DNA from 2 places in the Dictyoglomus sp. SSW genome. Region 1 is predicted to be linked to the other one. Evidence: riboswitches for the same ligand, from Rfam matches in the RefSeq annotation. Region 1 holds a riboswitch; the other holds the start of a gene.
The links. A riboswitch is a leader RNA that binds a small molecule or an ion and turns the genes downstream of it on or off. The one in region 1 is predicted to bind thiamine pyrophosphate.
Positions count from the first base shown of each region.

Region 2: another riboswitch for thiamine pyrophosphate. It lies ahead of ACY3JM_RS06790 (energy-coupled thiamine transporter ThiT); the one in region 1 lies ahead of thiS (sulfur carrier protein ThiS).

Region 1 is NZ_CM143705.1:1,749,136-1,752,554, forward strand. It holds gene ACY3JM_RS08690 (zinc-dependent alcohol dehydrogenase) at 1-461, shown strand, start outside; gene ACY3JM_RS08695 (cellulase family glycosylhydrolase) at 628-2,049, shown strand; TPP riboswitch at 2,090-2,209, shown strand; gene thiS (sulfur carrier protein ThiS) at 2,265-2,459, shown strand; gene ACY3JM_RS08705 (HisA/HisF-related TIM barrel protein) at 2,467-3,240, shown strand; gene thiH (2-iminoacetate synthase ThiH) at 3,252-3,419, shown strand, end outside.
Region 2 is NZ_CM143705.1:1,387,157-1,390,575, reverse strand. It holds gene ACY3JM_RS06795 (thiamine diphosphokinase) at 35-679, opposite strand; gene ACY3JM_RS06790 (energy-coupled thiamine transporter ThiT) at 691-1,491, opposite strand; TPP riboswitch at 1,582-1,692, opposite strand; gene cysE (serine O-acetyltransferase) at 1,715-2,413, opposite strand; T-box leader at 2,513-2,749, shown strand; gene ACY3JM_RS06780 (TrpB-like pyridoxal phosphate-dependent enzyme) at 2,793-3,419, shown strand, end outside.

The sequences.
Region 1 (3,419 bases):
CTAAAAAGATAGTAGTTGTAGATCCTATTGATAAAAGATTAAAACTTGTAAAAGATTTATGCCCCAACATTATACCTATAAAGCCAGATGAGTTAACAAATTCCCTCTTTACCCAAGAAGGCCCTGACGTGACCTTTGAATGTGTAGGTATAGATCAAACAATAAATATGGCTATTGAAAATGCAAAAAAAGGAACAGATATAATCCTTATTGGTGTTCCTAAGGAGATATCTTTAGCTAAGCTTATTTATATCCAAGACAGAGAACTAAACTTAAAAGGCTCTCTTATGTATACAAAAGACGATTACCTAATTGCTATAGATTTACTAAGGAAAAATCAAGTAGATTACGAAAGATTAATCTCCCATATCTACCCATTTGAGGAGGTAAATAAAGCTTTTGAAGATATCATTAATGAGAAAGAAAAATATCTAAAGGTAATAATTGAAATAGCAAAATAAAGTCAAAATTTTAAAAAAAATTGTAAATAATTTACTCAAGCATTATTCTAATATTTCACACGTTTTTCTCTTGCATTTGTTACAAAAAATATGTAATTATTTACAAATTTTTTACTATTTGATATACTTTTTAAAGAAAGTTAAAACGAAGGGGGTACATAAATATATGAAAAAACTAAAACTCCTAAACACATTACTTCTATTTTTAATCTTTATAAGTCTAATTTCTGGCTGTACTAAAACAACTGATATTTACAATAATACATTAACAGAAGATAATACCGTAATAATAACTAAAGAAAATATAAATAAGGCACCCAGTACATCTGGCATAAAGGGGGTTAATAATCCCCACATTTGGTTTGATTCACAAGCATATTCCGCCCTTGATACCATAAAAAGCTATGGTTTTAATACAGTTAGAATTGTTTGGCAAACAAATGGATCAGCCTCAAGATTGAAACAGATAATTGATAGATGTAAAAGCTTAGGTCTTAAACCCATTCCTGAATTGCATGATGTTACAGGTAGTACATCTACTAGTGACTTAGATAGAATGGTATCTTGGTGGATAAATAATAAATCATATATCGCCAGTGATGTCTGGATAAATATTGCAAATGAGTGGGGACCAAGAAACAGTACTATTTGGAGAGATGCTTACAAAAACGCTGTAAGTAGAATGAGAAATGCTGGAATAAATAATGTATTAGTAATCGACTCGGGTGGATGGGGACAAGATGACCAAGATATTTTAAACTATGCCTTAGAGGTACTAAATTCTGATCCATTAAAGAATATTGTCTTTAGCATACACATGTATGGAGAATGGAATGATAATAGCAAAATTTATAATTTTTTGTCTACTTGTAAGAACCGTGGTATTCCTATCATTGTAGGTGAATTTGGATATAACTACAATAACGGTAACAACAATCTTGGATGTAAAGTTGATGCTTTATACCTAATGCAAACCTGTAGAAATCTTGGAATAGGCTTTATTGCATGGTCATGGACAGGCAATAACAGTGAAAATGCATGGCTTGATATGACTTCCCCTTCAGATTGGAAGACTCTAACTTATTGGGGCAAAATGGTAGTGTACGAAAAAGACCCAAATGCTGGAAATTCGTCAGTATTATATAATTTTGAAGGTAGTACTCAAAATTGGACAGGTACAAATGTAGTTGGAGGACCATGGTCCGTAAATGAATGGGCCTACAATGGAAGTTATTCTTTAAAAGCTGATGTAGACTTAGGTACAGGTAAGCAATTTTACCTTTGTATAATTTCAAATCATAATTTTTCTGGAAAATCAAAACTTAAAGCAGTAGTAAGACATGCAGCCTGGGGTGATCAAGGAACAGGCATGCAAGCCAAATTATATATAAAGGTGGGAAGTAATTGGAAATGGTATGATGGAGGCACTGTTAATATTAGCTCAAATACATCAGGGACTGTATTAACTTTAAATCTATCGGGAATTTCAGGACTAAATGACGTAAGAGAATTAGGAGTTCAATTTTTATCTGGCAGTGGATCATCAGGAAGATCTGCTATTTACCTTGATTATTTAACTATCGAGTAAAATAACTTCATTTTGTGGTATAATTACTAAAAATTGAAGATAGGGTTTCCAGGGGAGCTGAGGGGAAAAGCTCGGCTGAGAGGAGGTCTATAATCCCGACCTCGACCCTTAGAACCTGACCCGGGTAATACCGGCGGAGGGAGTGAAAATTATTGGAATTTAAAGGACCGCTTGGTAATATCCGGGCGGTCCTTTAAGTTTTATATGGAGGTGAAATTTATATGTTAGTAAACGATATAGAAATAAAGTACAAGGGAAACATTAAAGGACTTCTTTTAAAACTTAAATACCCTTTAGAAAAAATAGCCGTTCTTGTTAACGGAGAAATTATTAAAAAAGAAGATTGGGAAAAATATTATCTTAAAGATGAAGATTATGTGGAAATAGTATCCTTAGTAGGAGGGGGTTAAGAAGAATATGCAGTTTGAAATTGGTGGAAAAATAATAAACAATAGGTTATTTGTGGGAACTGGAAAATTACCAGATTATAGCATTATCAAAAATATGTATGAAGAACTCAAAATAGAAGTATTTGTCGTAGCAGTGAGAAGAATAAATACAGATATAAATAAAGGCAACTCTATATTAGATTTTATCCCAAGAGATGCTACCATCATGATAAATACCTCTGGGGCAAGAAATCATAAAGAAGCTGTAAAAATAGCTCTTATCGGTAGAGAAATTACAGGATCAAACTGGATTAAGATCGAAATCACAGGAGAAATGAAATATCTTCTGCCCGATAATGAAGAGACAATTAAAGCATCAGAAATTTTAGTAAAAGAAGGCTTCAAAGTATTTCCATATATATCACCTGATCTTATAATTGCCAAAAAACTTGAAGAAAAGGGAGTTTCAGCAGTAATGCCTTTAGGATCTCCCATAGGTAGTAATAAGGGCATTGATTCAGAAATACTAATTAAAGCAATAATTAATGAAATTTCTATTCCTGTAATAATAGATGCAGGAATTGGTAAACCTTCTCACGCCGCAAAAGCTATGGAGTTAGGAGCTGATGCTGTACTTATAAATACAGCCATAGCTACTTCAAAAGATCCCTTAAATATGGCAAGGGCTTTTAATTACGCTGTAAAAGCTGGAAGATTGGCATATGAAATAGGACTTCCAGAAGAAAAAGATTACGCAAGTGCAAGCTCTCCACTTTATGATCTCATTAAAAGTTTGGATTAATAGGTGAGCCAATGTTAGAAAAAGTTCTAAATTGGGCTGATAATTTTTTAGAACAAATTAGAAAAGAAAAGAAAAAGTATGATATAAGGAAAATTTTAAAAAAGGAAGAAATAAACGAAGAAGAACTTTATATTCTACTATCTGATACAGACGACAATAATCTTGTACTTATGGCAGAA
Region 2 (3,419 bases), 360 kb from region 1:
GAAAAATAAAGACTATATATTTTAACATAAGAGCTTATTTTTTGTGTAGATGTATTACAAAGAGTGTCCCTTCAGAAGTTTTTATTTTTGCTTGCGGTAAAAGGAATTCATTACTTATTCCTCTTGTAAGCTTTCTATATAATGGTTCATTTTGTAAGGGGTATTTTAAGCCTTCTAAAGAGATACCATCAACCACATCTGATAGGGGAATGAGGGAGAGTGTATCTCCCTTGTTCCCCCAAAATATTCTTTCTTCTTCCCCTTTCATAAGATATATATTTAAATTTTTATCTATTACATATGGCTCTATGCCCATATCTTTTACTTTTTCTAAAAAGAATAGATTAGAAAGTAAATGGTCAATCCTTCCCCCCAATAGTCCAATAAAATATATTTCTTGGGGGTTGAATTTTATAGCTTCTCTTACAGCTAATTCTAAATCAGTTTCATCTTTTTCTTTTGGATAAATTTTCCACTCTATTTTTTTATTCTCAAACTTTTTAGATATATCTTCTGTTAATGAATCTAAATCACCTACAATTATGTCAGGTGTTATATCAAACCTTAATGCCAATTTAGTACCACCGTTAGCACAAATAATTTTGTCGACAGGGAATATAGTTCCTATATCATTTATATCTAAATTGCTTTCTCCATTTGCAAAAATTACTATTTTCATAGATTCTTTTATTATATCTCACTTTCTTTTAGTCTGGGGTATATAAGTAGTACTAATGGTAAACATACAAAAGTACTAGGTACAACTACAAAAAGATTATATATTAGGGAGTAAATCCATGCAGGTGTCCCAGGTGGAGCATATTGGGAAAAGAAAATCACGCCTGACAGGAAATGAGCAAATAATCTTCCAAGACCACCAATAAATACTCCAAGTTCTATGGGTTCTTGGGTCTTTCTGAGGACAGCACCATAAATTAAAAGTAATGCCCCAAGAATACCTGCAACTATTAAAACTATTCTTGAAATTGGGAACCACTTCAATTTAAATTCTAAATCTTTAATATCCTCTTCTATATTAGTTTTTTCTTCACCTTGGGCAGATTGAAGTTTTAATTTTAACTCTTCTAGGGTTTTTTGAGCTTGAGGAAGTTCATTAGATATATTAACTACAAACAGAATTGAACCTGCTAAGAAAAGTAAAGCTATAAAAAAGGAAATTATTTTTGAGACCTTAACCTTTTTTGCTATTCCTGAAAGGCCTATTAAACCAAAAGCAATGGGATAATCTAATAAATATTGGGCCCAATGAACAACATACATATCTTGTAAGGAGTGTATAACCCCATATACTAATCCTACTAAAATACCTGGTAATGTTCCCCATCTTAAAGCAAAGATAAAGAGAGGAAGCATTTGCATACTTATACTTCCACCTTGAGGCATAGCTCCTATTCGCAAATACCAAAGAAGTAGAGATAAAGCTATGGATAGAGCACCCTCTGTAAGAAGCCTTACAGGCTTTTGAGACATTATGAAGCACCTCCTATATTAAAAATTAAGATTCCCTAGCCAGCATAGTGGAAGGGAACCTTAATTTTTATATACCTTAAATGTTATATTTTTTTATCCTTAGCCCTTCCCTACGCTGGCATTACCCAGATCAGGTTCAAAGGGTCGGTAGCTTCCGCTACCATCTCAGCCTCGGATTAAGAGGCTCCCCCGGGAACCTTTTTTCTTTTAATCTGTAATTATATCATAAATTTTCTGGTTTTTCTCTTAATAGTCTTTCCAGCTTTTCTATTCTATTTTCAATGTTCTCAATTCTTGATTTTAGTTCTTCAATTAAACTTAGTTCAGGGTCTGGGATATTACCATGTTCTAGCATTTCCTTAGGAGTTAGTTTTCTCCCCTCTTGAACTATAACTCTTCCAGGTACTCCCACAACTGTACAATTGGGGGGTACAGACTTTAATACTACAGACCCAGCACCTATTCTTGTATTATCTCCTATAGTTATTGGACCAAGAACTTTTGCTCCTGCTCCTATAACCACATTGTTGCCTATCGTAGGATGTCTTTTACCCTTTTCTTTACCTGTTCCTCCTAAGGTAACGCCTTGGTATATGAGTACATTATCTCCAATTTCTGTTGTTTCACCTATCACTACCCCCATACCATGATCAATAAAGAAACCTTTACCAATCTTTGCTCCAGGATGGATCTCTATTCCTGTTAAAAGTCTATTGAGATGGGAAATTAAACGTGGAATAACTGGTATTTTTAATTTCCAAAGAAAATGGGCTAATCTATGTAATAATATAGCATGAAAGCCCGGATAACAAAGTATTACTTCTAAAAAATTTCTTGCAGCAGGATCCTTTTCAAATACAGCCTTGTAGTCTGCAACTATTGTTTCAATTATTTTAAGCATTTTTTTCACCCCATCCTTTATAAATTATACCAATTTGATATAAAATAACATAAAAATAAAAAATTTTCCACTGAGAGTTTTTGTTATTAAAAATTTATAGTATAATATCATCTAAAAATAGGAAAGGCTGTGAAGGGAAATAGTAACTACCAAATAGCAAGATAACAGAGAGGTTGGTATTAGCTGTAAACCAGCCATCTTGCAGGTAGTGAATGGGGCCTGGAGCCTTGGAACGAAAGAGATAATATATCTTCGAGTAGTCTCCAACGGGTTAGCCTCCGTTAAATGGGCAAAGAGTTGGGGGATATCTACCTCAATTAAGGTGGTACCACGAGACCAAGCCTTCTCGTCCTTTGTGGATGAGAAGGCTTTAATTTTTATTAGGGGAGGTTTTTAATGTATGAGTCAGTATAAGTATATTTTAGAAGAGTCAAAGCTTCCTAAGGATTGGTACAACATTATACCTGATCTTCCTTTTCCGCTACCTCCTGTAATTCATCCTGCAACATTACAGCCTGTTAAGCCTGAAGATCTTGCACCTATTTTCCCCTTGGAGTTAATTAAACAAGAAGTGAGTCAAGAAAGGTATATTCCTATTCCTGAAGAAGTGTTAAATATTTATAAGCTTTGGAGACCCACACCTTTGTATAGAGCTGTAAATTTGGAAAAATATTTAGATACACCAGCACATATATATTATAAATATGAAGGGGTTAGTCCTCCAGGAAGCCATAAACCAAATACTGCAGTAGCTCAAGCTTTCTACAATAAACTGGAAGGTGTAAAAAGATTATCTACAGAGACTGGAGCAGGCCAATGGGGCTCTGCTTTATCTATGGCATGCAATTTCTTTAAGTTAGAATGTAAGGTATATATGGTTAAAGTAAGTTATTATCAGAAACCTTATAGAAGATCCTTAATGGAAATATGGGGTGCAAAGGTTGTACCAAGCCCAAGTCAAGATACAGAAGCTGGAAGAAGGATTTTGGAGAAAGATCCAGATTCTCCTGGTTCATTAGGTATCGCT